DNA from 2 places in the Mesorhizobium sp. M0615 genome. Region 1 is predicted to be linked to the other one. Evidence: predicted binding sites of a transcription regulator. Region 1 holds the regulator's gene; the other holds the start of a gene.
What was found. The regulator LexA, encoded in region 1, represses DNA repair genes until DNA is damaged. The targets are predictions, from matches to a motif close to TGTTCNNNNTGTGTTCNG.
Positions count from the first base shown of each region.

Region 1 (16,265 bases):
TCGGCAACCGCGTCATCATTCATGGCGGCGCCAGGATAGGCCAGGACGGCTTCGGCTTTGTCGGCGGCGCCAAAGGCCCTGAGCGTGTGCCGCAGGTCGGCCGCGTCATCATCCAGGACGATGTCGAAATCGGCTCGAACACGACCGTCGATCGCGGCGCCATGTCGGATACGGTCATCGGTCAGGGCACCAAGATCGACAATCTGGTGCAGATCGCCCATAACGTTCGCATCGGCCGCAATTGCATTATTGCCGGGCTCTCTGGTATTTCCGGCTCCGTCACCGTCGGTGATGGTGTCACCATGGGCGGCGGCGTTGGCCTTGCCGATCATTTGACCATCGGATCAGGGGCCAAGCTTGCTGCAAGAAGCGGGTTCATGAGCAACGTGCCGGCGGGCGAGATCTGGGGAGGCTATCCGGCGCAGCCGATGGCGGAAGCCATGCGCGAGATCGCCATGCTGAGGAAGCTCGCCAGGACGCGCAAGCAGGGCGAAGGGGGAAGTAGCTGAGATGGTGCCGGCGACGCTCGAAGCGGTCGATATATTGGGGTTGATGAAGCTTTTACCGCATCGCTATCCCTTCCTGATGATCGATCGCATCATCGAAATCGACGGCAATGATTCTGCCATCGGCATCAAGAACGTGACCATCAATGAGCCGCATTTCCAGGGCCATTTCCCGGATCAGCCGGTGATGCCGGGCGTGCTCATCGTCGAGGCCATGGCGCAGACCGCCGGCGCGATCTGCATCCGTAACCTCAACACGGAAAAGCCGTCGCTGGTCTATTTCCTGACCATCGATAATGCGAAATTCCGCAAACCGGTCGTCCCGGGCGACCAGTTGAAAATCCACGTCAAGAAAATCAAGATGCGCGGCAACCTGCTCAAATTCGCCTGCGAGGCCATGGTGGAGGGCACAAAGGCCGCCGAAGCCGAGATCTCGGCAATGATGGTTACCGGCTGACGGTTCGAAATGCTCATGAAAATACAGACTTCAATCCACCCCTCGGCCGTCATCGAGGCCGGCGCGCAGATCGGCGAAGGCGCCGCAATAGGACCTTTCTGCTATGTCGGCGCTGACGCCGTGATCGGTGACCGCGTCGAACTGGTCAGCCATGTCTCGGTGCTGGGCGCGACAACCATTGGCGCCGCGACCAAGGTCTATCCAATGGCGACACTGGGCGGACCGCCGCAGAACACCAAGCACAAGGGCGGCCGCACCACTTTGGTCATCGGCCAGAACTGCACGATCCGCGAAGGCGTGACCATGCATCTCGGCACCGATTCCAGCCGCGGCGAGACGACCGTCGGCGACAACGGCAATTTCCTTGCCTATGCCCACATTGCCCATGATTGCGTCGTCGGTAAAAACGCCACCTTCGCCAATGGCGCGACCCTGGGCGGCCATTGCGAGGTCGGTGACAGCGTTTATATTGGCGGCCTCAGCGCCGTTCATCAGTTCGTGCGTGTTGGTGACAACGCCTTTCTCGGCGGCTGCTCGGCTTTTGTCGGCGATGTCATTCCCTACGCCATTGCGGTGGGCAATCGCGCCAGCCTGCGTGGACTCAACATCATCGGCCTGAAGCGCGCCGGGTTGCCGCGCGCCGAAATCTACCTGCTGCGCAAGGCTTACAAGACCATCTTCGACCGCTCCCGCACTGTCGGCGAGAACATCGAATTCGCCAAGGCCGAGTTTGCGTCGTCGCCGACGGCCATGAAAATCATCGATTTCATCACCAGTCGCGGCAAGCGGCATTTTGCCGTCCCGTCGCTTAAGGGTGGCGACGGCGACGATGCCGATGACGAAGGCTGAGGCCACTTCAACGGGCCTCCAACTTGCGCCGGACGCCAGGGTCGGCATCATTGCCGGCGGCGGTAGCTTGCCGGTCGAAGTTGCCGCCGGCCTGGCGGAGGCCGGACATCGGCCTGTCATCATCCTGGTCGAAGGTCAGGCCGACCGTCAGTCCGACCTCACAATCTATGAGCATGAAAGCCTTGCGCTGGAAGACATCGGCTCGCTGGTTGCGTTGCTGAGGCGCCGGCGGATCACCCATCTTGTGCTTGCCGGCGAGATCAGGCGCAGGCCGCGGTTGGTCGACATGCGTCCGAACCTTGGGCTACTGGCACTTATACCCTCGCTCGCCATGGCGCTTGCCCGCGGCGATGACGGGCTGTTGAAGATATTGACCCGCGGCCTGGAGGCACGGGGCGTCAAGGTTGTCGGTGCGCATGAAGTCGTGCCCCGGCTCGTCGCGGCCGAAGGGCCGCTGACCAAAGCAGTGCCGCGAAAGTCCGACTGGCGCGATATCGAGGCGGCACACGCGGCGGCAAAGGCCATCGGCGCGCTCGACATTGGCCAGGCGGCAATTGCCATCGGTGGCCGCACTGTTGCCCTGGAAGGCGTCGAGGGCACCCACGGACTGCTCGAGCGGACGCAGCAGTTGCGCGGCCATGGCAGGCTGGCCGGCAAGACGCGCGGTGTCCTGGTCAAATGCGCCAAGCCTGGCCAGGAATTGCGTGCCGATCTGCCATCTATTGGCCCCCAGACCGTCGAGGCGGCGCATGCCGCGGGGCTCGCCGGCATTGCCGTCGAAGCCGGCCGTTCGCTCATCCTCGAAGGCCCCGCCGTTGTCGCGCACGCCAATGCGCTCGGCCTGTTCGTGTTCGGCCTGCCGGCTGCGGGGGCTGTCCATGGCAGCTGAGAAGCCGCTGAAGATTGCCATCGTCGCCGGCGAAGAATCCGGCGACCTGCTGGGCGCCGACATCGTGCAGGCGCTGAAGCGCATGACCGGGCGCGAGGTGCAACTCGTCGGCATTGGCGGGCGGCATCTGCAGGCGCTCGGACTGGCGCCGCTGTTCGATGGCGCCGAGATCGCGCTGATGGGGCTCAGCGCCATCCTGCGTGACTTGCCGCGCCTGATGCGGCGGATCAGCCAGACGGCAAGTGCTGTCGCCGCCGAAAAACCCGACTGTCTGATCACCATCGACAGCCCTGATTTCTCGCTGCGCGTCGCCAAAAAGGTCCGCGCCGCCGATCCGTCAATCCCGACCGTCCATTATGTCTGCCCGAGCGTCTGGGCGTGGCGGCCGGGTAGGGCGGCCGCGATGAAGCCCTATGTCGACCACATACTGTGCATCCTGCCTTTCGAGGTAAAGGAGCTCAGCCGTCTCGGCGGCCCGCCCGGCACTTACGTCGGACATCGCCTCACGCATGATCCAGGCGTGCTGGGCGCGGCCAGGGCGCAAGCCCAGCCACGCGATCTCTCGGCCGATCACGTCAAGACGCTGCTCGTCCTGCCAGGGTCGCGGCGCGGCGAGGTCAGCCGGCTTATCGGTCCGTTCGGCGAGACGGTGTCGGCGCTGCGCGCGCGTGGCCACCGGCTGCGGCTGTTGCTGCCGACGGTGCCGCATGTCGCCGAACTGGTCAAAACGTCGGTGGCGCGCTGGGATCAGGAGCCGGAAGTCATCCTTGACCCCGAGCGCAAGTGGCAGGCCTTCGGCAAGGCCGATGCGGCGCTGATCGCGTCAGGAACGGTTTCGCTGGAACTGGCGTTGTCGGGTGTACCGATGATCTCTTGCTACAAGTTCGATCCGATCATGCTGATGGCGCAGAGCCTGATCACGGTGTGGAGCGCCGCTTTGCCCAACCTTATTGCCGACCGGCCGGTCGTGCCGGAAAGCTACAACCAGTATGTGCGGCCGCACTATCTGGCGCGGCAGCTCGAGGCACTGTTTTCAGACACCGCCTACCGCGCTTGGCAAAAGGACGGCTTTGGCGAGGTTGCCAGACGCATGGCCACCGACCGGCCCTCCGGCGACATCGCCGCCGATGTCGTTCTTCGCCACATCGGGAGAGCGAATAGGGCTTAGCGAGTGAATAGTGAATAGTGAATAGTGAATAGGATTAACGAGCTCTCGACTATAATCAAGCTGCTACTTACTACCTGCTATTACTACCTGCTATTCACTACTTACCATTCACCATTCACTCTCTTTCACCTTTTCGCAATCGGCACGTAGTCGCGTTCCGGGGCGCCGGTATAGAGCTGGCGCGGGCGGCCGATCTTCTGGTGCGGGTCCTCGATCATTTCCTTCCACTGCGCGATCCAGCCGACGGTGCGCGCGACCGCGAACAGTACGGTGAACATGGTGGTGGGGAAGCCCAGCGCCTTCAGCGTGATGCCGGAATAGAAATCGACGTTCGGATAGAGCTTCTTTTCGATGAAGTAGGAATCGGTCAGCGCGATCTTTTCCAGCTCCATGGCGATGTCGAGCAGCGGATCGTCCTTGATGCCGAGTTCGCCGAGCACCTCATGCGCCGTCTTCTGCATGATCTTCGCGCGAGGATCGTAGTTCTTGTATACGCGATGGCCGAAGCCCATCAGCCGGAACGGATCGTTCTTGTCCTTGGCGCGGGCGATGAATTCCGGGATGTGGTCGACATGGCCGATTTCTCCCAGCATGTTGAGCGCCGCCTCATTGGCGCCGCCATGCGCCGGGCCCCACAGGCAGGCGATGCCGGCGGCGATGCAGGCGAACGGATTGGCGCCCGACGAGCCGGCAAGCCGCACCGTCGAGGTCGAGGCGTTCTGCTCGTGGTCGGCATGCAGGATGAAGATGCGCTCCATGGCGCGCGCCAGCACCGGGTTGATCTTGTATTCCTCGCACGGCACCGCAAAGCACATATGCAGGAAGTTGGCGGCGAAGTTCAGCTCGTTCTTCGGGTAAATGAAGGGCTGGCCGATATGGTATTTGTAGGCCATGGCCGCAATCGTCGGCATCTTGGCAATCAGCCGCATCGAGGCGACCATGCGCTGATACGGATCCGAAATATCGGTGGAGTCGTGATAGAAGGCCGACAGCGCGCCGACCACGCCGCACATCACAGCCATCGGATGCGCGTCGCGGCGAAAGCCGGTGAAGAAGCGCGACATCTGCTCGTGCACCATGGTGTGGCGCGTTACCCGGTAGTCGAAATCGTCCTTCTGCGCCTTGGTCGGCAGTTCGCCGTAAAGCAGGAGGTAGCAGACTTCGAGGAAGTCGCCATGCTCGGCCAGCTGGTCGATGGGGTACCCGCGGTGAAGCAGGATGCCGGCATCGCCGTCGATGAAGGTTATCGCCGACTCGCAGCTCGCCGTCGAGGTGAAGCCGGGATCGTAGGTGAAGGCGCCGGTGGTGTTGTAGAGCGCACCGATGTCGATGACGTCGGGCCCGACCGAGCCGCTTCGCACCTTGAATTCATGCGTCTTGCCGGCCAGTTCGAGCGTGGCAGTCGACGGGTGCGTCGTCTTGCTGCCGGTTTCCAGTCTTGTCGCAGCTTCGCTCATTCTCAAACTCCTTCATGTTCCTCATGCCGGCAAGGCAATTCCTGCAAACGACACGTCGAAATCACCGGAATGCGCGAACTCGCCACCGCATTTTAGGAGGTGCGTGCCAGATTGGGCCAAGGCCTAATGTTGCACTGCGAAACCCGCCTTTCAATGCCAATCTTTTTGGGCCAGCTCGCTCCTAATCGATTTGATCCGCAATCCGCGCCAGGCTTTCCTCGCGGCCAAGCACGGCAAGCACGTCGAACACGCCGGGCGAGGTGCTACGGCCGGTAAGGGCCGCCCGGAGCGGTTGGGCCACGGCGCCGAGCTTGTGGCCGCCGGCCGCTGCGAACTCGCGCACCGCGGCTTCAGCCGCGGCAGCCGACCAATCACCCGAAACAGTCTGCAAAGCGGCATGTGCGCCGCGCAGGATCGCGCGCGCGTCGGCACTGAGCAGTGCTGCCGCCTTCTCGTCGATCGGCAGCGGCCGCTCGACGAACAGGAAGGCCGCGCCATCGGCCAGTTCCACCAGCGTCTTGGCGCGCTCTTTCAGGCCCGGCAAGGCGGCCAGCAGCTGCGCCTTCCTGGCGTCGTCGAGACGGGCGGCGATAGCAGATCCGCCTTCGAGGTATGGCAGAGTGGCGACGAAAATGTCGAACAGCTCGGTATCGGCCATCTTGCGCATATGCGCGCCGTTGATCGACTCGAGCTTGGCGAAGTCGAAGCGCGCCGCACCCTTGTTGACATCGCCGATGTCGAACCACGAGATCATGTCCTTGATCGACATGATCTCGTCGTCGCCATGGCTCCAGCCGAGCCTTGCCAGATAGTTGAGCAGTGCCTCGGGCAGATAGCCCATGGCGCGATAAGCCTCGACACCGAGTGCGCCGTGCCGCTTCGACAGCTTGGCGCCGTCGGCGCCGTGGATCAGCGGGATATGCGACATCGACGGGACGTCCCAGCCCATGGCGTTGTAGATCACCGTCTGGCGCGCGGCGTTGGTCAGATGGTCGTCGCCACGGATGATGTGGGTGACGCCCATGTCATGGTCGTCGACGACGACGGCATGCATGTAGGTCGGATTGCCGTCCGAGCGCAGGATGATGAAATCGTCGAGGTCCTTGTTGGGGAAGCTCACCTCGCCCTGCACACGGTCGTGCACCACGGTTTCGCCCTCGGTCGGCGCCTTGATGCGGATGGCGCCCTTGACGCCGGGAGGCGCCTCCGAGGGGGCACGATCGCGCCACTGGCCGTTGTAGCGCGGCGGCAAGCCCTTGGCGCGTGCGGCCTCGCGCATCGCTTCGAGCTCGGCAGGCGTCTCGTAGCTGTAATAGGCCTTGCCCAGGCGCACCAGCTCCTCGGCCACCTCACGGTGGCGCGGCGCGCGCTCGAACTGCGATATGGCCTCACCGTCCCAGGAAAGGCCGAGCCAGGTCAGCCCATCCAGAATGGCCTGTGTCGCCGCCTCGTTGAAGCGTTCGCGGTCGGTGTCCTCGATGCGCAGCACCATCGTGCCGCCGGTGTGCCTGGCGTACAGCCAGTTGAACAGCGCCGTGCGCGCGCCGCCGATATGCAGATAGCCGGTGGGCGAGGGGGCAAAACGGGTGACGACCGTGTCGGACATGGAATTCTCGGGAACCTTGGAAAGCGGGGCGTGATCGCGCCGACTTTCGCGCTTTGCGCGTTCATGTAGCATAGGGGGTCTGGGGCGCAAGGGGCAGACCCGATGGCTGGATGAGGCCGGGGGCACGTCGGCAATTATCGGTTGCGTCAACTGGCGGTGGAGCCTTGTAGCACAAAATCTGTTCGCACCTCCGCGCAACCTCGTTTGGCAGCAGCGTCAATGTCTGGGTTTCATTCGGCTGCAGCGTCCGTCACAGTGCCTGGAACATCGCTGCGACGGTGGTAGCCTCCTCTGACGAGCGGACATTTCTTCACGGAGGCGGCACTGCCCGACTACAACGCCGCCGTGACAGCGTTGGCTTGGTCACGCATATTGACCTTTCTGCAATCATTATCGTGAACACCGCAATTGTGTGCAGTCCGGTCCGCCACGAAGGAGGCAGATTGAAAGAAGGACTACCGATGACCAGAAACGCCGACCATACGGAGGGTGATCCGTTCTACCATGGTACCGGGCGGATTTGAAACCCCGGGATCTGCTGAGCGTCGGCCATCCTTCCAATTTCAGAGATCAACCACTGTCATGGATATATTTCTCCCAGACACTTGAAGCCGCCATCTGGGGAGCAGAGCTTGCAACGGGTGACGGTCGTCAAAGGATTTATATCGTAAAGCCGACGGGGTTTTTCATGGATGACCCTAACCTGACCGATAAAAAATTTCCCGGTAATCCGACGAAATCCTACCGCTCCCGTGATCCGTTGCTCATCCTGGGTGAACTGGGTGAATGGCAGGGTCATACACCGGAACAATTGAAGGCAATGCACGATGGGCTTGCTCGCCTGAGAGCGGAGGGCCAGGATATGATTGAGGATTGAGCGTCCTTGCCAGGTGATGGTCGATTCCGGCGCTGTGGACGTGATCACGCGGACTTTCGCGCTTTGCGCGTTCATGTAGCATAGGGGTCTGGGGCGCAAGGGGCAGACCCGATGGCTGGACGTGGCCGGGGCACGAAGGAAGGCGAAGGCGCCGAGGCAAGCGTCAGCGAACGCTCGCTGTTTGCCGATAGTCCCTATGCCGAGCCGCTGCCCCTCGCGCTGCCTGAGCCGCATCCCGGCGTCGCGCCTGCGCTGCCCGGTCACGCGTTGCCGGCGCAAGTCACAGCGCCCGGATCTATCGCCCGTCTGCGCAGACGGCTTCGCCGTCCGTCATGGCCCGCGCTCCGCCGCAGCCTTGCCGTGGCCGCCAACACGGAGCTCGACCGGGGCGTCGCCTTCCTGCTGGTGCCGGTTTTCCTGGCGGCCGGCGTCATCATTTATTTCTCGCTGGCCGGCGAGCCCGGCTTTGCGCAGCCAATCGCCATTGTGGTGCTGGCGACATGTTGCGCTGTCGCCACGCGATCGCGGCCGAGGACGCATCTGTTCTGCATGGCCGCGATGCTGTGCGCGCTCGGCGTCGTCGCCGCCAAAGTCGAGACCTGGCGCGCCGGAACGCAGATGCTCGGCTCCGAGATTCAGACACGGCTGACCGGCCGCGTCGTCAGTCTCGAACAGATGGAAAGCGGCCGCATCAGGCTGACGCTCGACGTGGTTTCGACCGCTTACCCCGAGCTGCGCTACGCCCCGGAGCGGGTCAGGCTCTCGGCGCGGACCGTTCCCGCCGATATGACCGCCGGCTCCCTGATCACCGGCTATGCCAGGCTGTTGCCGCCGACCGGTCCGGTGCGGCCGGAGAGCTACGATTTCTCCTTCGACAGCTATTTCACCGGTATCGGCGGCAGCGGCTTCTTTCTCGGCAATCCGAAAACCATTGCTACGCAGGGACCGCCGCCGCTGACCGCGCGGCTCTCCTCGGCAATCGAGAACGCGCGCGAAAACATTGCCGACCATATCAGGGGCAAAATCGGCGGCGCCGAAGGCGAGATTGCCGCGGCGTTGATTGTCGGGGTGCGCGCCGGCATCCCGGACGAGGTCAACGAAGCGATGCGGCGCACCGGCATCTACCACATCATCTCCATCTCCGGCCTGCACATGGCGCTGGTTGCCGGCACCATCATGGCGTTGCTGCGTGGCGCCTTTGCGCTGTTTCCCGATTTCTCTTCGCGCCGCCCAGTCAAGAAATATGCAGCAGTGGCAGCACTCGTCTCCATCGCCGCCTATCTCGTCATTTCAGGCATCGTGGTCGCCGCCGAGCGCAGTTTCATCATGCTAGCGGTCATGCTGGTCGCGGTACTCTTCGATCGTGCCGCGCTCACCATGCGCAATCTGGCGATCTCCGCCATTGCCGTCATCCTGGTGTCGCCGCACGAGGTGGTCGGTCCCAGCTTCCAGATGTCGTTTGCCGCCACAGCCGCCCTTGTCGGCGCCTATGCCGGCTGGGCCGATTACCGCGCCGACAAGGTGAGAACGCCGCTGGCAAAGCGCTCCTTCGTCGGCTTCCTGTCGCGAAAATTCGCGCTGGCCATGGGCGGCCTCGCCATGACCTCGATCATCGCCGGCAGTGCAACCTTGCTGTTCGCCATCTGGCATTTTCAGCGTGTGTCGCCGCTCAGCCTGATCGCCAATCTGGCCGTGATGCCGATTGTTTCGTTGATCGTCATGCCCTTTGCCGTGCTCAGCGCACTGGCGATGCCGTTCGGCGCCGACGGGCCGTTCCTCTATGTGATGGGCAAGGGTCTGATGGCGATGATCGCTATATCGGCCTGGATTTCCGAGCGCTCGCCGGTCGACGCCGTCGGGCTGATCTCCATCCGCTCGGTGCTGTTGGTGGCGGTCGCCCTCGTCATCGCCACCATGGCCACCACCTGGCTCAGGCTGGCGGCCGTGCCTTTCGCGCTGGCCGGCCTGTTGACGGTGCCGCAGGTGCTTACGCCCGACGTGCTCATATCCGAGGACGCACATCTGGTGGCCATGCCGATAGGTGGCGGCGAACTCGCCCTCAACCGCGAACGCTCCAACGAATTCACCACGGACAATTGGAAACGGGCGCTGCGGGCCGAAACCATTATCCCGCCCGAGATTTTCGAGGCAACAGATACGCGGTTCGATCTCGATCCGCTCGATCTGCCGCCCGGGTCGCCCTTCTATTGCATGGGCGATCTCTGTATCGCCCGACACCCTTCCGGAGCCATTGTAGCCCTTGCCAAAGACCGCAAGACGGCGCGGCCGGCCTGTGCCTTCGCTAGCCTGATCGTCATCGATGACGCCACGGCCTACAATCCGTGCCGCGACCCGCTGGTGCTGGTCGTGACGAAGAAACAGCTGGCCCGCGACGGCAGCGCCGCCGTCTTCTTCGATCCGCAATCGGCAGCTGCAGCGCCAACCATCCGCTTCGCCGTCGACAAGCCGTATCGCCCCTGGCACGAGCAGCGCCGCTTCTCCCGCGAAGCGCGCGGCCTGCCGCCTTACAACCAGCGTGAAAAGTACAAACCCAAGCCGGCTCAGTAGCGCCGGATCAATCCGACAAGCTTGCCCTGCACCTTCACCCTGTCCGGTCCAAAAATGCGGGTCTCGTAGGCCGGGTTGGCGGCTTCCAGGGCGATCGAGGCGCCCTTGCGGCGGAAGCGTTTCAGGGTCGCTTCCTCATCGTCGACCAACGCCACCACGATCTCGCCGGGGCTGGCTGTGTCGGCATTGCGGATGATGACCGTGTCGCCATCGAAAATGCCGGCCTCGATCATCGAATCGCCCTTGACCTCGAGCGCGTAGTGTTCGCCGCCCATGATCATGTCGGGCGGCACCGAGATCGAATGGGTCTGATGCTGGATGGCGTCGATCGGCACGCCGGCGGCGATGCGTCCCATCACCGGGATTGAAATCGAGGAAACGGCATCGTCATTGCCGGCAGACATCGAACGCGACGGCGAGCCCGGCTTGATCTGGCGGCCGAGACCGCCTTGGCCCATCCCGCCTTGTCCCTGGCCGCCTTGCCCTTGGCCGGCTTGACCAAGACTGCCCTGAATGACGCTCGGCGAAAACTTCCTCGCCGCGTTGAGGCCTGGTGCGATCGAGTCGGGTAGCCGCAGCACTTCCAGCGCGCGCGCCCGGTTCGGCAGCCGGCGAATGAAACCGCGCTCCTCAAGCGCTGTGATCAGTCGGTGGATGCCGGACTTGGAGGCGAGGTCGAGCGCTTCCTTCATCTCGTCGAAGGACGGCGGGATTCCGCTCTCCTTCAGGCGTTCATGGATGAACATCAGAAGCTCATGTTGTTTGCGCGTCAGCATCGCGGCCCCCAAGGGTTCTGAAACCAGAATCGGAAAAAACAAACCCAGAACAAACACTATCTGTTCCAGTTGTGTTCCGCAACCTTTTAAAGTTTAATGAATGTGTTGACGTTTTGTTCAGCGTAACGTTCGGCGCTGCGAGCGCCGCCTGCCCATTTGCCGGCAACGGGGTGAAACGAAGACAAAGTGCCTGCGTCGTCGGCTATGATCGCCGCTTCCTTTTCGGACGGGGCTGCGCAGCATCCGCGCCGGGTTCGCTCTGGGCATAGACCTGCAGCGTGTAGCCGATGTGAGCGGTCATCAGAGTTTTCGCACGTTCGACGTCGCGATCGAGGGCCGCTTCCATCAGGGCGGTATGGTGTTCGATCGCCACGGCGTCGCGCAGGGCCGCCACGGCCTTCCGGTGTCCATCCGTGCGGCCGGCGGCGGCGCGCAGCGTCGGGGCCAGACCCAGAAAGCGGTGATGGCGATGCAATTGGTCGGAAATCGTCGCATTGAACTGCTGCAGCCAGCTGGATGTCGCGGCACTGAGCAGCGCCGCATGGAAGGCATCGTGTTTTTCGTACCACGCGTCGACCGCATCATCCGATGGATCGTCGAGAACAGACCCGCACCGTGAGAGACGATAGTGGGCGGCAACGACCGCGTCTTCCCACTCACGGTCGCCTTTCTCGATCGATTCCACCAGCAGGGGCAGTTCGACCACCAGCCGCGCACGCGCCAGATCCTCGAGCTCCGCCCGAGAGACAGAAGCGACCGCAAACCCGCGGTTGCTGATGGCGGTCACAAGCCGTTCCGCCTCCAGCCGCGACAGCGCCTCGCGCAACGGCGTCCAGCCGATGCCGTAGGTGTTGCGCAGCGTGCTCAGCTTCAACGGCGCCGCGGGCGCCAGCCGGGTCGCAAGAATATCGCGCCTGAGCACGCGATAGGCCGCTTCCGTCTTCGAGGTCTGCTCGTCATCCAACATCGTGATCCATCAGACATAAATGCTCGGCTGATCATTATATATCAAAGCCTTTCAACGGAAGAATTATATATAATGTTTGACAGCTCAAGGGGCGACCACTCAAGATCGCCGGCATGTTTCGGCGGCAGGCTCCGCCGCGCGCGTTTGTCCATGGAGGGGCGCCGGATCATGAGCACGACACCCGATCTCGCTACAATCGAAGCAATGGATGCCGCCGATCCGCTGCGCTCCATGCGTGAACGCTTTGTCTTACCGCAAGGCGTAATTTATCTCGACGGCAATTCGCTGGGTGCCGCGTCACCAGCCGTCTTCAGCGAATTGCAGCAGGCCGCCACGCAGGAATGGGCGCACGACCTCATTCGCGCCTGGAACACCGCTGGCTGGTTCAACATGCCGGTGGAACTGGGAGATCAGCTCGGACGACTGATCGGCGCGGCTGACGGGCAGACGGTGGTCTGCGACACAACCTCGATCAACATCTACAAGCTGCTGCACGCCGCGCTCGGCATGCGGCCGGCTCGGTCGGTCATCGTTGCCGAGGGCGACAGTTTCCCGACCGACCTCTACATGGCCGAAGGCGTCGCCTCGACCCGGCCGGGAACGCGGCTGCGGCTGGAGGGCGTCGACGCGGCCGCAATCGAGGAGCTGATCGACGACAGCGTTGCCGTCATCCTGGTCAACCACGTCAACTACAAATCCGGCCAGTTGCGCGACATGGCGGCGCTGACGCGCAAGGCACATGACGCCGGCGCGCTGATCATCTGGGATCTCTGCCACACGGCCGGCGCCTTGCCGGTCGAACTTGACCGTGCCAATGCCGATTTCGCCGTCGGCTGCACCTACAAATACCTCAATGGCGGCCCGGGCTCGCCGGCCTTCATCTACGCGGCCGAGCGCCACCATGGTGATATCAGCCAGCCGCTCAGCGGCTGGTGGGGCCATGCGCGGCCCTTTGCCTTCGAGCAGGGCTTTGCCGTCGGCAGCGGCATCCGCCGCTTCCTGTGCGGAACGCAGCCGGTGCTGTCGATGCGGGCGCTCAAGGGCGCGCTCGATATCTGGAACGACGTCGACATGGCGGCGGTGCGCAGAAAAAGCATCGCGCTGACCAACCTGTTTATCCAGCTCGTCGAAGCCAGATGCGGCGCCTACCGGCTTGAACTGGAAAGTCCTCGCGACGGCAGCCAGCGCGGCAGCCAGGTGTCGTTCCTCCACCCGCATGGCTATCAGGTGATGCGGGCGCTGATCGAGCGCGGCGTGATCGGCGATTTCCGGGCGCCGTCGACCATCCGTTTCGGCTTCACGCCGCTCTATGTCGGATATGGCGATGTCTGGCAGGCGGTCGAAGTCCTGGAGGATATTCTGCGCACCGGCGCCTGGCAGGACGCCCGCTTCGCGGTGAAGACCGCGGTTACGTAAGAAACTAGAGCAATTTCAGGAAAAGTGTGAAGCGGTTTTCCGTCCGAAATTGCGTCAATCAAAGAGCTAGAGCATTTCGCCGTTTCCGTTAAACGGTGAAATGCTCTAGAGCCGGGTGCGGACCGTCCAGAGCTCCGGAAACAGCACGACCTCCAGCATCTTCTTCAGATAGGAGGCGCCTGAGGTGCCGCCGGTGCCGCGCTTCAAGCCGATGATGCGCTCGACCGTTGTGACGTGGTTGAAGCGCCAGCGGCGGAAGTAATCCTCGAAGTCGACCAGCTTCTCGGCCAGTTCGTAGAGCATCCAGTAGCGCTGCGGGTCGCGGTAGACGGTTTGCCAGGCAGCCAGCACGTCTTCGTTCTCACCGCGCGTCTCGCGCCAGTCCGTGCGCCCGGCATCGGCGCCGATGTCGAAGCCATTGCGCGCCAAAAGCAGAAGCGCCTCGTCGTACAGCGACGGCGTGGCCAGGATCGCTTCCAGCCTGTCCGTAAGATCGCGCCGGTGCTTGTGCGGCCCGAGCATGGCTAGGTTGCGGTTGCCGGCCATGAACTCGATGGCGCGGTACTGCCACGACTGGAAGCCCGAGGATTGGCCGAGCGCGTCGCGAAACTCGGTGTATTCGCTTGGCGTCATCGTGCGCAGCACGTCCCAGGCATTGTTGAGCTGCTCGAAGATGCGCGCGACGCGAGACAGCATCTTGAAGCTCGGTTCGAGGCGGTCGGCGCGGATAGAGCGGATCGCGGCGCCGATCTCGTGTAAAGCGAGCTTCATCCACAATTCCGATGTCTGATGCTGGATGATGAACAGCATCTCGTCATGGGCCGAAGACAGCGGCGCCTGCGCATCGAGCACCTTGTCCAGCTGCAGATAGTCGCTGTAGGACATCCGCTCCTTGAACGACATCTGCGCGCCATCGGACGCCGGATCGTGCGGCTTAATCAATTGCTCTTCTCCGCGCGCAACCGGAAGCGCTGGATCTTGCCGGTCTGGGTTTTGGGCAAGGCGTCGATGAACTTCACCGAACGCGGATATTTGTAGGGCGCGATCGTTGCCTTGACGTGGTCCTGCAGGCGTTTGACGGTCAATGCGTCCGGCGAAACACCTTGCACAAGCACGATATGCGCCTCGACGATCTGGCCGCGTTCACCGTCCTCGGCGCCGGTCACCGCGCATTCGGCGACGTCGGGATGCGAGAGCAGCGCCGCTTCGACCTCGGGGCCGGCGATGTTGTAGCCGGCGCTGACGATCATGTCGTCGGAACGCGCGGCGAAGTGGAAGAAGCCATCCTCGTCCTGCGTGAACGTATCGCCGGTGAGATTCCAGCCGTCGCGGACATAGTCCTTTTGCCTGGCATCGGCCATGTAGCGGCAGCCGGTCGGGCCGCGCACCGCCAGCCGGCCAGTAGAGCCGCGCGGCAACTCCCGCATCTCGTCATCGACGATGCGTGCCTGATAGCCGCCGACGGGTTTGCCGGTGGAGGCCGGCTTCATGTCGTCGAAGCGGTTGGAGATGAAGATATGCAGCATCTCGGTGGCGCCGATCCCATCGAGGATCGGCTTGCCGGTCTTCTCAGTCCATTCCTCGAAGACAGGCGCCGGCAGCGTCTCGCCCGCCGAAACCGCGACGCGCAGCGAGGACAGGTCAGCGCCTTGATCCATGGCCTTGAGCATGGCCCGATAGGCGGTTGGAGCGGTGAAGGAAATGGTCGCTTTGTAGGTCTCGATGATGTGGATCATGTTGGGTGGCGTCGCCTGTTCCAGCAGCGTCGCCGCGGCGCCGAAACGCAGCGGGAAGATGGCGAGCCCGCCAAGACCGAAGGTAAAGGCAAGGGGCGGGGAGCCGACGAAGATGTCGTCGGGCGTCACCTCCAGGATTTCGCGGGCATAGGCGTCGGCGACGATCAGCAGGTCGCGGTGGAAATGCATCGTCGCCTTCGGCACGCCGGTGGTGCCGGAGGTGAAGCCGAGCAGGGCGACATCGTCGCGGCCGGTGTTGACGGCAGTGAAGGTGACCGGCTTGTCGAGGGCGGCGCGGTCGAGTTCCGCGTCATGGTTGGCCGTGCCGTCGAAGCCAATGACCTGCTTGAGATACGCACTGCCCTTGGCGCAGGCGGTCATCTCGTCCATCAGCCTTGTATCGCAAAGCGCAACCGTGATTTCCGCCTTGTCGACGATCTTGGCGAGTTCGCCGGCGCGCAGCATCGGCATGGTGTTGACGACCACCGCGCCAACCTTGGTGGCGGCCAGCCAACAGGCGACCATGGCCGGGTTGTTGGCCGAGCGGATCAGCACCCGGTTGCCCGGCTTGACGCCATAATTCTCGACCAGGGCATGGGCGAGCCTGTTGGTCCAGTCGGACAGTTCCTTGTAGGTGCGGCGGCGGCCATTGCCGATCAGCGCGGTGTGGTCGCCGAACCCTTTTTCGACCAGCCTGTCGGTCAATTCGACGCCGGCATTTATGTGGTCGGGATAGTCGAAGCCGTCGAGCAAAAACTCCGGCCATTGCTCCGGCGGCGGCAGGTTGTCGCGCGTGAATGTGTCGATATGCGCTGATGGCCCAAGCATTTTCGGCTGCCCCTGTCTGCCTCGCGCCCATGGCTGAACAAGGCGCAGGATCGCACCAGTCGAAATTTGTTTCAAGCCTAAAATGTTTTTAGGTCGCAGGATTGACGCCGCCCTGTTCGGCGGCCATTCCTGTCGACTGAACTGAAGCCATCCGGGAGGGATGCA
Region 1 covers NZ_JAMYQI010000018.1:78,714-94,978, reverse strand. Annotated here, with positions in the region: gene lpxD (UDP-3-O-(3-hydroxymyristoyl)glucosamine N-acyltransferase) at 1-509, shown strand, start outside; gene fabZ (3-hydroxyacyl-ACP dehydratase FabZ) at 511-963, shown strand; gene lpxA (acyl-ACP--UDP-N-acetylglucosamine O-acyltransferase) at 979-1,812, shown strand; gene NKI46_RS26800 (LpxI family protein) at 1,799-2,701, shown strand; gene lpxB (lipid-A-disaccharide synthase) at 2,691-3,869, shown strand; gene gltA (citrate synthase) at 3,995-5,326, opposite strand; gene gltX (glutamate--tRNA ligase) at 5,508-6,932, opposite strand; partial or broken gene arr (NAD(+)--rifampin ADP-ribosyltransferase) at 7,394-7,809, shown strand; gene NKI46_RS26775 (ComEC/Rec2 family competence protein) at 7,921-10,377, shown strand; gene lexA (transcriptional repressor LexA) at 10,371-11,153, opposite strand; gene NKI46_RS26765 (GntR family transcriptional regulator) at 11,356-12,120, opposite strand; gene kynU (kynureninase) at 12,289-13,536, shown strand; gene kynA (tryptophan 2,3-dioxygenase) at 13,642-14,478, opposite strand; gene NKI46_RS26750 (AMP-binding protein) at 14,475-16,100, opposite strand.

Region 2 (16,265 bases), on a different contig from region 1:
CAGGAATTGAGCGATCGCGGACCGCTGACGAACGGACTGCCTCTGACATAGAACCGCAGCGGGCGGTCCGCATCCTTCGTGATGCCGATGCGGATGCCTTGGCCGATGTCGCTGGCCTGATGCTCGTCGGCTGCCAGCCATAGCGGGCCTTGGCGGCACAGATCGAGGCCGTCCAGCGAACGGTCGATCCGCAATGCCTGGGCGAGCCGCCCCGGCCCGCGCGCCAGGTCGCGCAGGCGCTCCACGCCCCGGTTCAGCCGCATGATGGCGATGCCTTCGAGCGGCTCCAGCGCCCGGATCAGCACGCCGGTGCCGGTGCCCGGCCCCTCGCTCGAGACATTGAGCATCCAGGAGACCCCATAGGCGAGATAGACATAGGCGTGCCCGGGCCCGAGAAACATCGAACGGTTGCGCGGCGTCATCCCGCGATAGCCGTGACCGGCGGCGTCGCCGGTGACATAGGCCTCGGTCTCGACGATACGGCCGCCGACGATGCCTTCCGGCAATTCCCGCACCACGAGCTTGCCGATGAGATAGCGGGCGAGATCGGCCGTATCATCAGGCAGTTCGGCACGATCGAGCGGATGGTGGCTGGTCATGCTACCGCCGCCGTGTTTCAAGGTATCCGTTCGACCCATTGCGCGCGCGACTGCCCCGGCTCGAACGGATCGCCGAAATACTGGGTCTCGCGAACCACCTTGCCATCGACGAACTCCATGATGCTCACCGTATAGGACGGAATCCCGTCATAGGTCAGGACATACTCGGTGATCCAGAGGTCGCCTGACCCGGTGATCCGCCGCACGGCAAAGCGCTTCCGGTTGGGCTGGGCGGCGCGCGACGGCTGGATGTTGTGCCGTCCGCTGATGCGCTCGCCTGACTGCGGATAGTCAAGCACCGCGTCCTCGCGATAGATCTGATGCTCCGTCTCGAGATCATTGGCATCGGAGGCAGCCCAATGGCGATCGAGAGCCGCCCTTATCTCAGCGTCTGCCATATCGGTTCTCAGGCCGCGGCCATGATCTCGGCATAGGTGGTGAAATCGACATTGCCGCCTGACAGCACGACGGCGACGCATTTGCCCGACAGTTCGATCTCGCCTGACGAGAGCGCCGCCAGCGCCACGCAGCCGCCGGGTTCGACCACCAGCTTGAGATGGGCCATGGCGTCGCGCACCGCCTGTGCGGCCGCCTTGTCGGAGACGGCGATGGCGCCGGCCAGGTTCTTGCGGTTGATCTCGAATGTGATCGCGCCGGGCTCGGCGGTGAGGATGGCATCGCAGATCGAGCTGTGGCCGGGCTCGTTGGAAACCCTTTTTCCTTCGATCAGCGAGCGGCGGGTGTCGTCGAAATGCTCGGGTTCAACGGCCCAGACTGCTGTGGCCGGCGAGGCATCCTTGACGGCGATCGAAATGCCGCTCGTCAGGCCGCCGCCTCCACAGGGAATGACGACCGCATCGAGGCTGACGCCGAGCGCTTTTGCCTGGCGCATCAGTTCGAGACCGATCGTGCCCTGGCCGGCGATGATGGCCGGATCGTCGAAAGGAGGCACCAGCACCATGCCCTTGTCCATGTAGGGTCGCACCACCGTCATGCGGTCGTCGCGAAAGCGGTCGAACGGCACCACTTCGGCGCCCATCTTGCGGACATTGGCGATCTTCATCGCCGGCGCGTCGGCCGGCATGGCAATGACCGCCTTGACGCCGAACATGGCAGCCGCCGCGGCGACGCCCTGAGCATGGTTGCCGGAGGAGAAGGCGACGACGCCGCGGCTGCGCTCTTCTTCGCTCAGCGAAGACAGTTTGTTGTAGGCGCCGCGGAACTTGAACGAGCCGGTGCGCTGCAGCGTCTCCGGCTTGAACAGGATGCGGCCGCCGAAGCGTTTGTTGAGTTCCAGCGATTCGATCAAGGTCGTTTCGGCGATCAGGCCGGAGAGCCGCGCGGCGGCGGCATGGATGTCGGCGATGCCGGGAAGCGTGGTCATGGCGAAGTCCTGAAAGGGATGAGATCGGCGCATGGTGCACGCAAAGGCAGGCCACGCACCAACGAAAAAATGTGACCGTTACAAAGTTTGGCGGGCATGAGCGGCGACGAGGGTCAAACTGGCCCACCTCTCCCGCCTTTATCAGCCGGGCCGTATCGGCTAAGGGCGGGGGAGCAGAATCCCGGACCGCCAGACATGACCGCCAAGCCAAAACCCCTGTTTCTCGGTATCGACACCGGTGGCACCTATACCGATGCCGTGCTGTGGTCGGAACAAGGCGGGCCAAAAGGCAAGGTGCTGGCCAAGGCCAAGGCGCTGACCACGCGGCACGATCTTGCCGTCGGCATTTCCGGCGCGGTCGATGCGGTGCTGGGAAAATCGGCCACCGATCCGGCCGCGATCAAACTCGTGTCGATGTCGACGACGCTCGCCACCAATGCGCTGGTCGAGGGCCAGGGTGGGCGTGTGGCGCTCATCATGATCGGCTTTACCGGGGCCGACCTTGCGCGCGACGGGCTGAAGACGGCGCTCGGCACCGATCCGGTGGTGTTTTGTCCGGGCGGCCATGACGTGCACGGCAATGCGGCCAAGCTCGATCTGTCGGGGCTGGGAGCAGCACTCCCTGAACTCGGCGCCTCGGTGTCGGGCTTTGCCGTGTGCGCCTATTTCGCCACCCGCAACCCGGCGCATGAACTCGCCGCGCGCGACCTCATCCGCGAAAAGACCGGCCTGCCGGTGACCGCCAGCCATGAATTGTCGGCCAAGCTCGGCGGTCCGCGTCGCGCGCTCACCACCTTGCTCAACGCCAGGCTGATCTCGATGATCGACCGGCTGGTGGCGGCAACCGAAGGATTTTTGGAAGCCCGCAACATCGCAGCGCCCCTGATGGTGGTGCGCGGCGATGGCGCGCTGGTTTCGGCGGCGTTTGCCCGCCAGCGGCCGATCGAGACCATCCTCTCCGGCCCGGCCGCCAGCCTGGTCGGCGCCCGCCACATGACGGGCCTGGACAACGCCATGGTGTCCGACATTGGCGGCACCACCACCGATGTCGCCGTGCTCGACGGCGGCCGTCCTCGGCTCGATCCCGAAGGCGCCACCGTCGGCGGCTTCCGCACCATGGTCGAGGCGGTCGCCATGCGCACCTTCGGCCTCGGCGGCGATTCCGAAGTGGCGCTGGAAGATGGCGCGCTCAACCCGAAGATCCTGCTCGGGCCGCGTCGCTTGGTGCCGCTGGCGCTGGCCGGGATGATGCATGGTGCTTCAGTGACATCCGAACTCGAACGCCAACTGCGCGCGCCCAATCCCGGCCGCATGGATGGCCGTTTCGCGTTGCGCACCGGCGTGCCGGACAGGCTCGCCGCCGGCCTGACCGCGCCCGAGGCGAAACTGTATGAACTGATTGGTGCCGTGCCGCTCGCCATCGACAGGCTGCTCACCTCGAACGCCCAGAACGCCACGCTGAACCGGCTGGTCTCGCGCGGTCTTGTGCATATCTCGGGCTTCACCCCCTCGGACGCCGCCCATGTGCTCGGCAAGCAGGCCAACTGGGACCCGCTTGCGGCCCGGCTCGCCGCCGAACTGTTTGCCCGCAAGCGTGATGGGCGAGGCCAGTACATCGCGCCGTCTCCGGAGGCGATTTCCGAACGCGTGCTGCTGACGCTCACGCGCTTGTCGGCCGAATACATTCTGGAGACAGCCTTTGCCGAGGATGGGCTGGATGGCGCCGCCACCGTCGCGCATGCGCTGGTGCAGCGCGCCGTCGATTCCCATCCCGGCATCGCAAGGCTCAGCGTCGCGCTCGATCGTCCGGTCATTGGCCTCGGCGCCTCGGCGCCGCTGCACTATGCCGGCTTGGCCGAGCTGGTCGGTAATGAGTGCGTGGTGCCGGAGGATACCGATGTCGCCAACGCGCTCGGCGCCGTCGTCGGCCAGGTCCGCGTCTCCGCCGAAGCCCGCGTCAGCCAGCCTAAGGAAGGTTTGTTTCGTTTGGCGTCGGGGCAAACGGTGCGCGACTTCACGGACGAGGCCGAGGCGATCGCGGCAGCGGAGGCTGATGTGCGGGCGATTGTGGCCGAGCGGGCGAAGGATGCCGGCACGGATAATGCCGAGATCGACGTTTCGACCGAGTTCAAGGTGTCTACGGTTGAGGCCCAACGGATGTTTATCGAAGCGCATGTGGTGGCGGTTGCATCGGGTCGGCCGAGGATCGCGGTTTAGGTAATCTCCCCCCTTGGGGTCCCCTTGGGGGGAGATCAGCAGCTTCAAAATCCCCGGCTTCACCCTAAGCTGAATTGACCCTTCACCCCTGACATGCCAAACGCCGCAAAGCCTTTCATCTGGAGAAGCCCTGATGACCGATCGCGTCGAGATCGCCGGATTACGGATTGCCCGCGAACTGCATGACTTTGTCGGCGAAGCGCTGCCGGGTACCGGCATTGCCGCCGACGCCTTCTGGAACGGCTTTTCGGCCATCGTCCATGATCTCGCGCCGAAGAACCGGGCGTTGTTGGCCAAACGCGACGCCATGCAGGAACAGATCGACGCCTGGCACCGCGCCAATGGCGCGCCCATCGATATGGAGGCCTACAAAAGCTTCTTGCGTGAGATCGGCTATCTCGTGCCCGAAGGGCCGGTCTTTTCCGTGTCGACCGACAATGTCGACCCCGAGATCGCCACCGTTGCCGGGCCGCAGCTGGTGGTGCCGGTGATGAATGCGCGTTATGCGATCAACGCCGCCAATGCCCGCTGGGGTTCGCTCTACGATGCGCTCTACGGCACCGACGCCATTGCCGAGACCGGTGGCGCCGAGAAGGGTAAAAGCTTCAACCCCGTGCGCGGCGCCAAGGTGGTTGCCTGGGCGAAGAGTTTTCTGGACGAGTCCGTGCCGCTCACCTCGGGCAAATGGGCCGGCGTGAACGGGCTGACGGTTTCGGGTGGCACCTTGCGGCTCGGCGCCGGCGCCGGCGGCACCACGCTGGCCAACCCGAAACAATTTGCCGGCTATCGCGGCGACGGCGCCAACCCGGAAGCCATCCTGCTGGTCCAGAACGGCCTGCACATCGAGATCCTCATCGACCGCACCAACCAGATCGGCCGCACCGACCCGGCCGGCATTGCCGACGTGATCCTGGAATCGGCGCTGACCACCATCCAGGACTGCGAGGATTCGGTCGCGGCGGTGGATGCCGAGGACAAGGTCATCGTCTACCGCAACTGGCTCGGCCTGATGAAGGGCGATCTGGCGGAGGAAATCAGCAAGGGCGGCAAAACCTTCACGCGCAAACTCAATCCGGACCGCGCCTGGACCGCGCCCAGTGGTGGCGCGCTGAGCTTGCCTGGCCGCTCGCTGATGCTGGTGCGAAACGTCGGTCACCTCATGACCAATCCGGCCATCCTCGACCGCGATGGCAACGAGGTGCCGGAAGGCATCTTGGATGCGGCGATGACGGCGCTGATCGCGCTGCACGATGTCGGCGCCAACGGGCGTCGGATGAATTCCCGCGCGGGCTCGATGTATGTGGTGAAGCCGAAGATGCATGGGCCGGAGGAAGTCGCCTTCGCAGTCGAGATTTTCGACCGCGTCGAAGCGCTGCTCGGTATGGCGGCAAACACCATCAAGATGGGCATCATGGACGAGGAGCGGCGCACCACCGTCAACCTCAAGGAGGCGATCCGCGCCGCCAAGGAACGCGTCGTGTTCATCAACACCGGCTTCCTCGACCGCACCGGCGACGAGATCCACACCTCGATGGAAGCCGGCCCGATGATCCGCAAGGGAGACATGAAGCAGGCCGCCTGGATTTCCGCCTACGAGGCGTGGAATGTCGACGCCGGGCTCGAATGCGGGCTCGCCGGTCATGCCCAGATCGGCAAGGGGATGTGGGCGATGCCCAATCTGATGGCGGCGATGCTGGAACAGAAGATCGCGCATCCTAAGGCCGGCGCCAACACCGCCTGGGTGCCGTCGCCGACGGCGGCGACGTTGCACGCCACGCACTATCACAAGGTCGATGTCCATGCCGTCCAGGCGGCGCTCAAGAGCCGGCCGAAGGCGAAGCTCGATGATATATTGTCGGTGCCGGTGGCGGTGCGGCCGAACTGGACCCCCGACGAGATCCAGCGCGAGCTCGACAACAATGCGCAAGGCATTCTGGGCTATGTCGTGCGCTGGATCGATCAGGGCGTCGGCTGCTCGAAAGTGCCGGACATCAACGATGTCGGCCTGATGGAGGACCGTGCCACGCTGCGCATCTCCTCGCAGCACATCGCCAACTGGCTGCACCACAAGGTGTGCTCGCAGATCCAGGTGATGGATTCGCTGCGGCGCATGGCGGCGATCGTCGACCTGCAGAACGCCGGCGACCCGCTCTACCGCCCGATGGCCACCGATTTCGACAATTCCATCGCCTTCCACGCCGCCTGCGACCTGGTGTTTAGAGGCCGCGAACAGCCGAATGGCTATACGGAACCGGTGCTGCACGCACGGCGGCTGGAGCTGAAGGCGAAAGAGCGGGCGAATTAGCGCCTGCATTTCCCTCCCCCTTGAGGGGAGGGTGGCCCGAAGGGCCGGGTGGGGTCCTGCGTGAAGTGCGGCGACTCCCTTCGGACGACACTACAAGCAATGTCATTGCAGAGGCCCTTTCTCGGCTCGGCTCCAAAAAGATCGACCATTCTTCGGCGACCCCCACCCTGCCGCTTCGGGGCCACCTTCCCCTCAAGGAGGAGCGTTACGCCGCCTGCGCCACCCGCTCCGACATCATGCGGTAGGAAATCGCCTCGGCCAGGTGAATGCGGCCGACGGTTTCTCTCGCTTCGAGATCGGCCAGCGTGCGCGCCACTTTCAGCACCCGATGATAGGCGCGCGCGGAAAAGCCGAGCTTTTCGCTGGCGTCCTTCAACAGAGACAGGCCGGCGGCATCCGGCATCGCGATGTCCTCGATAACAGAAGGCGAGCAATGCGCGTTGGTGGTCGCGCTGGTCACGCCGAGCCGCTCGAACCGTTCGCGCTGGATGGTGCGGGCGCGCGCGACGCGCTGCGCAACGGCGGCACTTTTCTCCGCCCGATCCGGCCGCGCCCGATCCGGCCGGATCAGATCGGCGGCCGAAACCGCAGGCACCTCGATCCTGAGATCGATGCGGTCGAGCAGCGGGCCGGAAATGCGCGCCTGGTAGTCGGTGCGGCAGCGCTCACCGCGCAGGCAGCGATAGCCGGGCTCGCCGGCCATGCCGCAACGGCACGGGTTCATCGCCGCCACCAGCTGGATGCGCGCTGGATAGGTGACGCGGTGGTTGGCGCGCGCGATCATGCAGTCGCCGGTCTCCAGCGGTTGGCGCAGCGCATCCAAGGTCTGCGGCGTGAATTCGGGAAACTCGTCGAGGAACAGGACGCCGTTATGGGCAAGCGATACTTCGCCCGGCCGCGCCCTGATGCCGCCGCCGACCATTGCCGCCATCGAGGCCGAATGGTGCGGGGCGCGGAACGGCCGCCGGTCGGTGAGCTTGCCTTCGCCGAGCTCGCCGGCCACCGAGGCGATCATCGAGACTTCAAGAAGTTCCTTCGGTGCCAGTGGCGGCAGAATTGAAGGCAGCCTCTGCGCCAGCATCGATTTTCCCGAGCCGGGAGGCCCGACCATCAACAGATTGTGGCCGCCGGCCGCCGCCACTTCCAGCGCCCGCTTGGCGCTTTCCTGGCCCTTGATGTCGCAGAGGTCGGGCAGGTCGCGCGCCGAGACATGGATGCCGGGCTCGGGCCGCGACAGCACCTGCGTGCCGCGAAAATGATTGGCGATGGCAATCAGGCTGCGCGGCGCCAATATGTCGAAATCCTTGCCCGCCCAGGCCGCTTCTGGCCCGCAGCCGAACGGGCAGATCAGGCCCTTTCCCTCGGCATTGGCGCCGATCGCGGCTGGCAGCGCACCGGCCACCGCGGCAATGGTACCGTCGAGCGACAATTCACCCAGCACGACATAAGACGCCAGCATGTCGCCGGGAATAGCGCCGAGCGCGGCCATCAGGCCGAGCGCGATCGGCAGATCGTAATGGCTGCCTTCCTTGGGCAGATCGGCAGGCGCCAGGTTGACCGTCACCTTCTTCGACGGCATCGACAGGCCCGACGCATGCAGTGCCGCCTGCACGCGCTCGCGGCTTTCGGCCACCGCCTTGTCGGCCAGCCCAACGATCTGCATGCCGACCTTGCCCGGCGCGATCATCACCTGGACATCGACCGGTACGGCCTCGATGCCCTGGAAAGCAACCGTGCGAACCCGCGCCACCATCTTGCTTTGCCCCCGGATATCAGCTCGCCTCGGCCTTGTGGTTCAGACCGCGAGCGACGTCAGGACAAGACAACCATAGATTTCAGGCCAAGGCAAGAACATTACAGGAACATGCATTCGTGGTGGTTGCAGCGCGCTGTGCCGGTTGCAAAAACGGAAGATGGTTGAGCAAAATGGAACGGCTGCTCCGCCTCCTCGACCGCGTTAACAAAGGCGACTAGGCCCTTCGGCAATCTGAGGGTGTTGCTTCTAAGCGGTGATGAAGGCATCGACCGAACCTGAAAGCGATCGATCGATCGCGACCTGCGGTGGAAGCCACTCCATGACAGGATATCTGAAAGGCCAAGGCAGGGCGATCCGGCGCGAAGAGCCGCTCTCCAGAAAAATCTCGTTTACAAGGTCTATGAACCGCCCGCGGTCTCGTTCGATTCGTTTCAAAGTTTGCGAACGAATGTAATCCCGGGGAATTCGTCGCTCCTTCAGCGCTAAGACAGCCTCCGCGATGGATCGAGGATCGGGTGGAACTGTGAGCGAATAGTCGTCATCCAGATAAAGGTCTCGGCCGCCATGGTTCGGCGTCGTGACCACTGGAAGGCCCGCGAGAAGATATTCCGTGCTGGCGAACATTGGTCCTTCCAGGTGAGAGAGACAGATTCCCACGGCTGCACGATTTAGATGCGTGTTCACCTGAGCCGGTGCCAATCGGACCGGCTTGCCGGTGCCGTCAAACTCGTTGATAAAGACGTGATGCGGCGCGAGCTCCCTATGCCGATTTATTCGCGCTCTTTCCGACTCCGTCGTGGAGGATCCGCTTGAATCTCGATAGAAGACAAATGCGCAACGCTGGATGCCAAGCGACAAGTCATGGCGCTTCCACGGAGCCAGCTGCGCATTGTAGATTGCATCAAATTCTACAGGGACGTCATCGAGAGGCCTGAATATGTGTTCGGAGGTTGTTGACGTCTTGTTGTGCAGGACGGCGGCCTCGCCGGACTGGTTCAACAGATCAGCCTCTGCCTGAGTGTTGGATAGGAAGATTAGCGAGTGACGGGGGTTCTTGAGTCTATGCAGAACGGCATAGGTCCGGATGGTTTTGACGCTAGCACTGTTTTCGACGGACCAGGTTGGCGAGATGAGAAACCAGGCGCGGTGGCTGCGTGGACGGAAAGGCATATGACTTGCTAATCCGAGCGGCGTACCGGACATTCCCGAATAGGATATGAACGGATCGTCCGACAGCAAACTGGCCTGAAGAGCAGGTTGCGACTTCGCGGAAGGGTGCCCTTTTCTGAGGTTGTGGCCATGACGCAGCATGGCTCTGACAATCTCGAATTTGGTAGGAGGGCGATACCCGTGCTGTAGGGTCAACATGCGGCAATTGCGATCTTGAGTGCGGAGAAAAACTCGCTTCGATAGAGAGAAATTTGGCAAAGAAACACCGCCATTTGATCGACGGAATATCTCAGGCGATCAAATCTGGTGTACGGAGAAGCGCCTCTTGAAAGAAAACATCGTCCCAAGCGGAGCTGGTTCTCACATCGCGCTACCAACCGTATCCGTTTGCGTAGGCTGTTTCAATCAAGAGGCATTCATCGACACTGCGATCCGATCCGTAGCGGCGCAGACATACACTGCGTTCGAATGCGTGGTGGTCGATGATTTTTCGACCGACGGTTCCCGCCGAAGGATTGAAGAGTGTCTGTCCCAGCTTGGCGACAGTCGTTTCCGCTTTCTGCCCCGACTGCAAAATGGCGGGCAGTTGACAGCAATGATGACCGGGCTTGACGCGACAGCCGGGCCCCTGATCTCCTTTCTTGACGGTGACGATGCTTGGCATCCTGACTTCATAGAATGCCATGTGAGAGCGCATCTCAGCCAAACCCGTATCGCGGCAATGTCGAGCTCCGATGAGGTGGTGATAGATACGGCCGGCAACCTGCTTGCGGGCGGTCATCCCGTATTCCACCTGAACGACCCGCGATCGATGCCGAAAATGAGCGGCTACCTGCATGTCGACACCGAAGCTGACCCGACATTATTATTTATTGATCGGGGTACCGTGGGTTGGTTTTGGTCAACCACATCGGGGATGATGTTTCGTCGAGCTCCGCTTGAAATCATGCGTCCATCCGATCCGGACGAAATAAGGATATGTGCCGATGGTTATATGGCTCGTGCCGCCCATATGATCGGCGGAACCGTGAGGATTGGGCGGGCTCTTGGCAGTTATCGGCTTCACGGCGGCAATGGCTGGGCGGACGGGCGCATCCTGGGTACCGGAGTTGGCCTCGGCAGGATGTCGCCTGATACTGAAATAGCGATACGGCGGGCACTGGCCAATCGTTGGTGCGAAGTGGCGCCGGGACTGGCGCATTTAATCTCCCGCCACTCAATGCGCAGGACCTTGGTCGACCTGATCGGACTGTCTGCGGCTTTTGCATTGCTGGAAAAGAACTCCGATGCGGGTTTTCTGCTGAAAGACTGGGCAACACCACAGCGAAAATTGCAGACCAGACTTATCGGTCTCCTTCCTCCGAAACTGAGGCCTCGGCGCTTCCGGGACATAGTTTGATTTGATGAGCCGCTTGCTCGGCAGTCTTACCCGATAAAGAGCATCTTTCGATGCTTCTCTGGACCCACCAAAGTCCTCCGTAGCAACGCACACTACGCGGCCAAATTCCGCCGCTTCGCCTCTACCGCGTCCCAGAACAGGCTGGCGATATCCGCGCCACCAAAGCGTTGCACTTCGCGCACGCCGGTTGGCGAGGTCACGTTGATCTCGGTCATGTAGTCGCCGATCACGTCGATGCCGACCAGGATGAAGCCGCGCTCTTTCAGCGACGGGCCGATGCGGGCGCAGATTTCGCGTTCGCGCTCCGTCAGCTCGGTCTTTTCGGCGCGGCCGCCGACATGCATGTTGGAGCGGGAATCGTGGTCGGCCGGCACGCGGTTGATGGCGCCGACCGCCTCGCCGTCGATCAGGATGATGCGCTTGTCGCCCTTGCGCACATCCTTCAGATAGCGCTGGACGATATACGGCTCGCGTGACAGCTGGGCGAACATTTCGAGCAGTGAGGCGAGGTTGCGATCGTCTCCCTTGAGATGGAAGATGCCGGCGCCGCCATTGCCATAGAGCGGCTTGACGATGATGTCGCCGAATTCCTTGCGGAAGGCCGCGACCTCCTGGGGATCCTTGGTGATCAGCGTTTCGGGCATCAGATCGGGGAATTCGGTGACGAAGATCTTTTCCGGGCTGTTGCGCACCCAGGCCGGGTCGTTGACGACCAGTGTCTTCGGGTGAATGCGCTCCAGAATGTGCGTGGTGGTGATGTAATTCATGTCGAAGGGCGGATCCTGGCGCAGCAGGATCACATCCATCTCCGACAGGTCGGTGCGCACCTTGTCGCCCAGCGTATAATGATTGCCCTTCTCGTCGCGGAGCTTCATCTCTTCGATGCGGGCAAACACCTTGCCGCCCAGCATCGACAGCCGGTCGGGCGTGTAGTGGAACAATTGGTGGCCGCGCCGCTGCGCCTCCAGCGACAGCGCAAAAGACGTGTCGCCGGCGATCGAGACGGTGGAGACATGGTCCATCTGGACGGCGATCTTCAGGGTCATCTTCCGGTCTCCAGCAGGCTCTGTCGCCGATATACGGAACTTGGCGGCTTCTGCCAATCGCGCTTGCTTGGCCCAGACCTTTACCGGTCGAAGACCAGCCGGGAGTAACCGAGGAAGGACAGCGCCATGGCGACCAGCGAGGCGACGGCAAGTGCCGCCAGCGGCGGCATTGCCGGCAGCGCGAACAGGATGGCGCAGTAGACGAGATAGTTGACAATGCTGGTGGCGATGCCGACGCCGCCATAGCGCGCGCCCTCCTGCGCCACGCCGCGGCTCGACGGCGAAAAGGTCAGGTGCCGGTTGATCTGCCAGGTGACGCACAGCGCAAAGCCGATCGACAGGACACGGGCGACGAAGGGACCGAGCGGCGTCACCGCCAAGAGCAGCCAGAGCACCGCGGCATCGGCGACGAAACCAACGCCGCCGGCCAGGACGAAGCGGGCGAGCCGGCTCACGGCCTCAGGCGGCCCGGGGCGTCTTGCCCGGTTCGGCCTTCGCTGTTTCGCTCGTGCGTTCGCGCCGTTCGACCCGGCCCGACGGAACCGAGAGATAGAAAATGCGTTTCTGCTCGGCGCGTCCGCGCGATACCGAATCGAGGATCAGTCCGGTCACCATCGCAAGCATCGAGAGCAGCAGCAGGCCGACCGACAGCACCCAGGTCGGCATGCGCGGCACGAGGCCGGTCTGGGCGAATTCGATCAGCACCGGCGTCATCAGGGCAAGGCTCGACGCCAGGAAGAAAATCGCGAAGGCGCCGAAGAAGCGCAGCGGCTGCGTTTCCTTCATCAGCATGGCGAACATCCACAGGATCCTGGCGCCGTCGCGATAGGTCGACAGCTTCGACGACGATCCCTCAGGCCGGCGGCCATAATCGAGCGCGATCTCGCTCACCGGCAGTTTGAGCTGCGAGGCATGCACCGACATTTCGGTCTCGATCTCGAAGCCGCCGGAAACCGCGGGAAAGCTCTTGACGAAACGCCTCGAGAAGACGCGGTAGCCGGAGAAGATGTCGGTGAAGTCGGCGCCGAACAGCCGCTTGTAGAGGCTGTTGAAGATGCGGTTGCCGAAGGCATGGCCGGAACGGCCGGCATCGTCGGTGACGCCGCGCCTGGTGCCAACCACCATGTCGCAGCGCTCGGTCTGCAGGATGTTGATCAGCAGCGAGGCATCTTCCGGCGCATAGGTGCCGTCGCCATCGGCCATCAGATAGATGTCCGCATCGATGTCGGCGAACATGCGCCGCACGACATTGCCCTTGCCCTGGCGCGGCTCGCGGACGACGATGGCGCCCGCTGCGCGCGCCTTGAGCGCGGTCAAATCCCTGGAATTGTTGTCATAGACATAGATCTCGGCCGATGGCAGCGTCTCGCGAAAGCGCCGCACCACCTCGGCGATGGTCAGTTCCTCATTGTAGCAAGGCAGGAGCACGGCAATGGCCGGCTCATGGCGGACTTCGTGCGGCATTTCCGTCTCCCGACACCCGGCGGAGCCTCCGGCCGCGCTCATATGCGGCCTCGCTCAGGCGACTTTACTATTTATTGAAGCTGTTAAGGCTAGGTTTAAGGCCGCAGTCTTTCCGACGAAGGTCATGATGATGAACGCAGCCAAGGCGGGTGCTTCCTCCTGGAAGTCCGATATGACGCTGGCGTTGCTTGCCATGCTGGTGGTGCTGGCCGTCAATGCCGCCACGGGCTTTCGCGAATTGAGCAATGCCGGCGGCGACAATGACAGCCTGCTGCGGCTGGTCGAGGTTCGCGACATGCTGGCCGGCCAGGGCTGGTTCGACCTGCATCAGTACAGGATGGGGCCGGAAGGCGGTTTCGTCATGCACTGGTCGCGGCTGGTCGACGCACCGCTCGCCGCCATCATCCTCGCCGCCTCGGCGCTGACCGGCAGCATGGCCATGGCCGAAGTGGTCGCACAGGTGCTGTGGCCGTCGCTGCTGTTTTGCCTGGCGGTGTTTTTTACAGCCCGTGCGGCACGCAGCTTCGCCGGCGTCGGCGCCGTGCTGCCCGCTATCGTCATCGGCGCGGCGGCGCTGCATTTCATCGGCATTTTCTTGCCGGGTGCGCTCGATCATCACAATGTCCAGCTGACGCTGACCATGGCCAGCCTCAGCCTGCTGCTCGAGGCGCCGGCGCGTCGCTGGGCGGCGCTGATTTCCGGGCTGTGTGCGGCCCTGACGCTGGCCGTCGGCATGGAAACCGCGCCCTATGTCGCCACCATCGGCGCCTGCATCGCTTTGCTGTTCGTCGTCGATCCCGGCGGCGAACGCCGGATCGCCAGGGATTTCGGTCTCGGCTTTGCCGGGGTTTCAGCCCTCGTCTTCGTCACCACCATCCCGCCATCGGCCATGGGCCAGCCGCAGTGCGATGCCTTCTCGGCTGTGCAGTTCGTGGTGGCGGCAATCGCCGGACTGGGGCTTGCCGCCGTGACGTCGCTCACGGTGTCCAATGGCACGGCCAGCCGCCGCCTGATCTCGCTTAGCCTGCTCGCGCTTGGGCTGGGCGCCGTCATCGTGGCGCTGTTTCCGCAATGCCTTGCGGCTCCCTACGCAAACCTCGATCCGCGCCTCAAGGAATTGTGGCTCGATCACATCGACGAGGCGCAGTCGCTGTTCAGTATTGCCGTCAATGAGCCGGCGTCGCTGGCGGCGCGCTATGTCACGCCGCTGGTGGCGATCGCGCTGATGGCGCTTCGCCTGCGCGGACCATGGCGCCGCCAGGACAGCCTCGTCGGCGCCCTGCTGGTCGGCGCCTTCATCGTCAGCGCCTGGCAGGTCCGCGGCTCGACATTCTCGATCGCCTTTGCCGTCATCCCGCTGTCGGCCTGGATCGCAAGCTGGCGCGAACGGGCGAGGATCAGCCCTGCGCGCAGCGTATCGCTGCGCATGGCGGCGGTCTGGCTGGTGTCGGCGAATGCCGTCTGGGCCGGCGCTGCCGCCGCGACGTCGAGCGTATTCGAGGCCAGCAAGGTCTCGGTCGAGGCACAGGACACCGACAGCGATCCGTCCTGCGAGCGCAAGGCCTCCTTCGCGGCGTTGGCCCGGCTGCCGGACACCACGGTGCTTGCCATTTCCAATCTCGGCTCGCCCATCCTTGCCTATTCCGGGCACCGCGTCTTTGCCGGCCCCTATCATCGCAACATCGCCGGCGACCTGCTTGCGCTCGATGCCTTCCTCGGATCGGCGGACCAGGCGAGGATGATCGCGGCGGCTCACCACGTCGGCCTGATGGCGCTCTGCCGCGGCAGCGCCGAAAGCAAGATGCTTGCCGCCAAGGCGCCGCAAGGCTTCCTGGCCAGGCTGATGCAGGGAAGCGTCCCCGATTGGCTCGAACCGGTGGCCGAAACGCGCGGAACCCCGGTCGAACTCTACCGCGTCCGCTAAAGCATCATTCGCCAGCGAAAAATCGATTTCGCGATACGCTTCCTAAACGCTTTGCTGCCAGTCTCAGCCTAAATTTCGGGCGTCACAAACAGGGATACCGATGCAAACGACGTTTGGCACCGGGCAGGCAAGCAGGGAAAACTCGGATCTGGCGTTCACCGATGCGCTGACCGGGCTTGGCAACCATCGCCGCTTCTTCGACAAGGTCGATCGCCTGATCAGCGACCGTGCAGACGATCCCGCGCCGTTCACGGTCGGCATTCTCGACCTCGACGGCTTCAAGCCGATCAACGATCTGTTCGGCCACAAGGCCGGCGACGACATATTGATCCAGGTGGCAATGCGGCTGCGCGCTTCGATGGACAGCCACTCCACCGTTTGCCGCATCGGCGCCGACGAATTCGCCTTCCTGTATCCGATGGTGTTCTCGGAGGAAGCGGCGGCCGAGAAGTCGCGCATGATGATCGAAATCCTGTCGGCGCCCTACGATGTCGGCGAACGCACCGCCAGGCTTTCGGCCTCGGTCGGCTGCTCGCTCTTTTATTCCGGCGACGAAACCACGGAAATCCTCGTCAACAAGGCCGAAACGGCGCTCTACCACGCCAAGCGTTCGGGCCGTGGCCGGGTCGTCGTCTACACCCGCGAAATGGAAGAGGCGGCCAAGCGCGTCACCCGCATCGAACAGGCGCTGCGCCGTGCCGTCTCGGCCGGTGAGGTCGAACCGCATTTCCAGCCCATCGTCGATTTGACCACCCGCCGCACCATCGGCTTCGAGACGCTGGCGCGCTGGACCGATCGCGACCTCGGCGTGGTGCCGCCGACCGTGTTCATCCCGATCGCCGAAGAGCGCGGCATCATCGGCCCGCTGTCGCAGCTGGTGCTGCGCAAGGCGACCGAAGCGGCGCGCAGCTGGCCGAAGGACCTGTTCCTGTCCTTCAACCTGTCGCCCTCGCAACTCGTCGACCAGAACACCGGCCTGCACATATTGTCGATCCTCGACC
Region 2 covers NZ_JAMYQI010000003.1:329,577-345,841, reverse strand. Annotated here, with positions in the region: gene NKI46_RS06860 (DNA-3-methyladenine glycosylase) at 1-599, opposite strand, end outside; gene NKI46_RS06855 (nuclear transport factor 2 family protein) at 617-997, opposite strand; gene NKI46_RS06850 (threonine ammonia-lyase) at 1,006-1,983, opposite strand; gene NKI46_RS06845 (hydantoinase/oxoprolinase N-terminal domain-containing protein) at 2,179-4,200, shown strand; gene NKI46_RS06840 (malate synthase G) at 4,334-6,505, shown strand; gene NKI46_RS06835 (YifB family Mg chelatase-like AAA ATPase) at 6,711-8,258, opposite strand; gene NKI46_RS06830 (glycosyltransferase) at 8,508-9,572, opposite strand; gene NKI46_RS06825 (glycosyltransferase family 2 protein) at 9,757-10,830, shown strand; gene gshB (glutathione synthase) at 10,923-11,876, opposite strand; gene NKI46_RS06815 (GtrA family protein) at 11,957-12,331, opposite strand; gene NKI46_RS06810 (glycosyltransferase) at 12,336-13,340, opposite strand; gene NKI46_RS06805 (hypothetical protein) at 13,465-15,264, shown strand; gene NKI46_RS06800 (putative bifunctional diguanylate cyclase/phosphodiesterase) at 15,365-16,265, shown strand, end outside.
Region 2: a site for LexA is predicted at 8,353-8,370, ahead of NKI46_RS06835 (YifB family Mg chelatase-like AAA ATPase). Genes of this name have one in related genera too.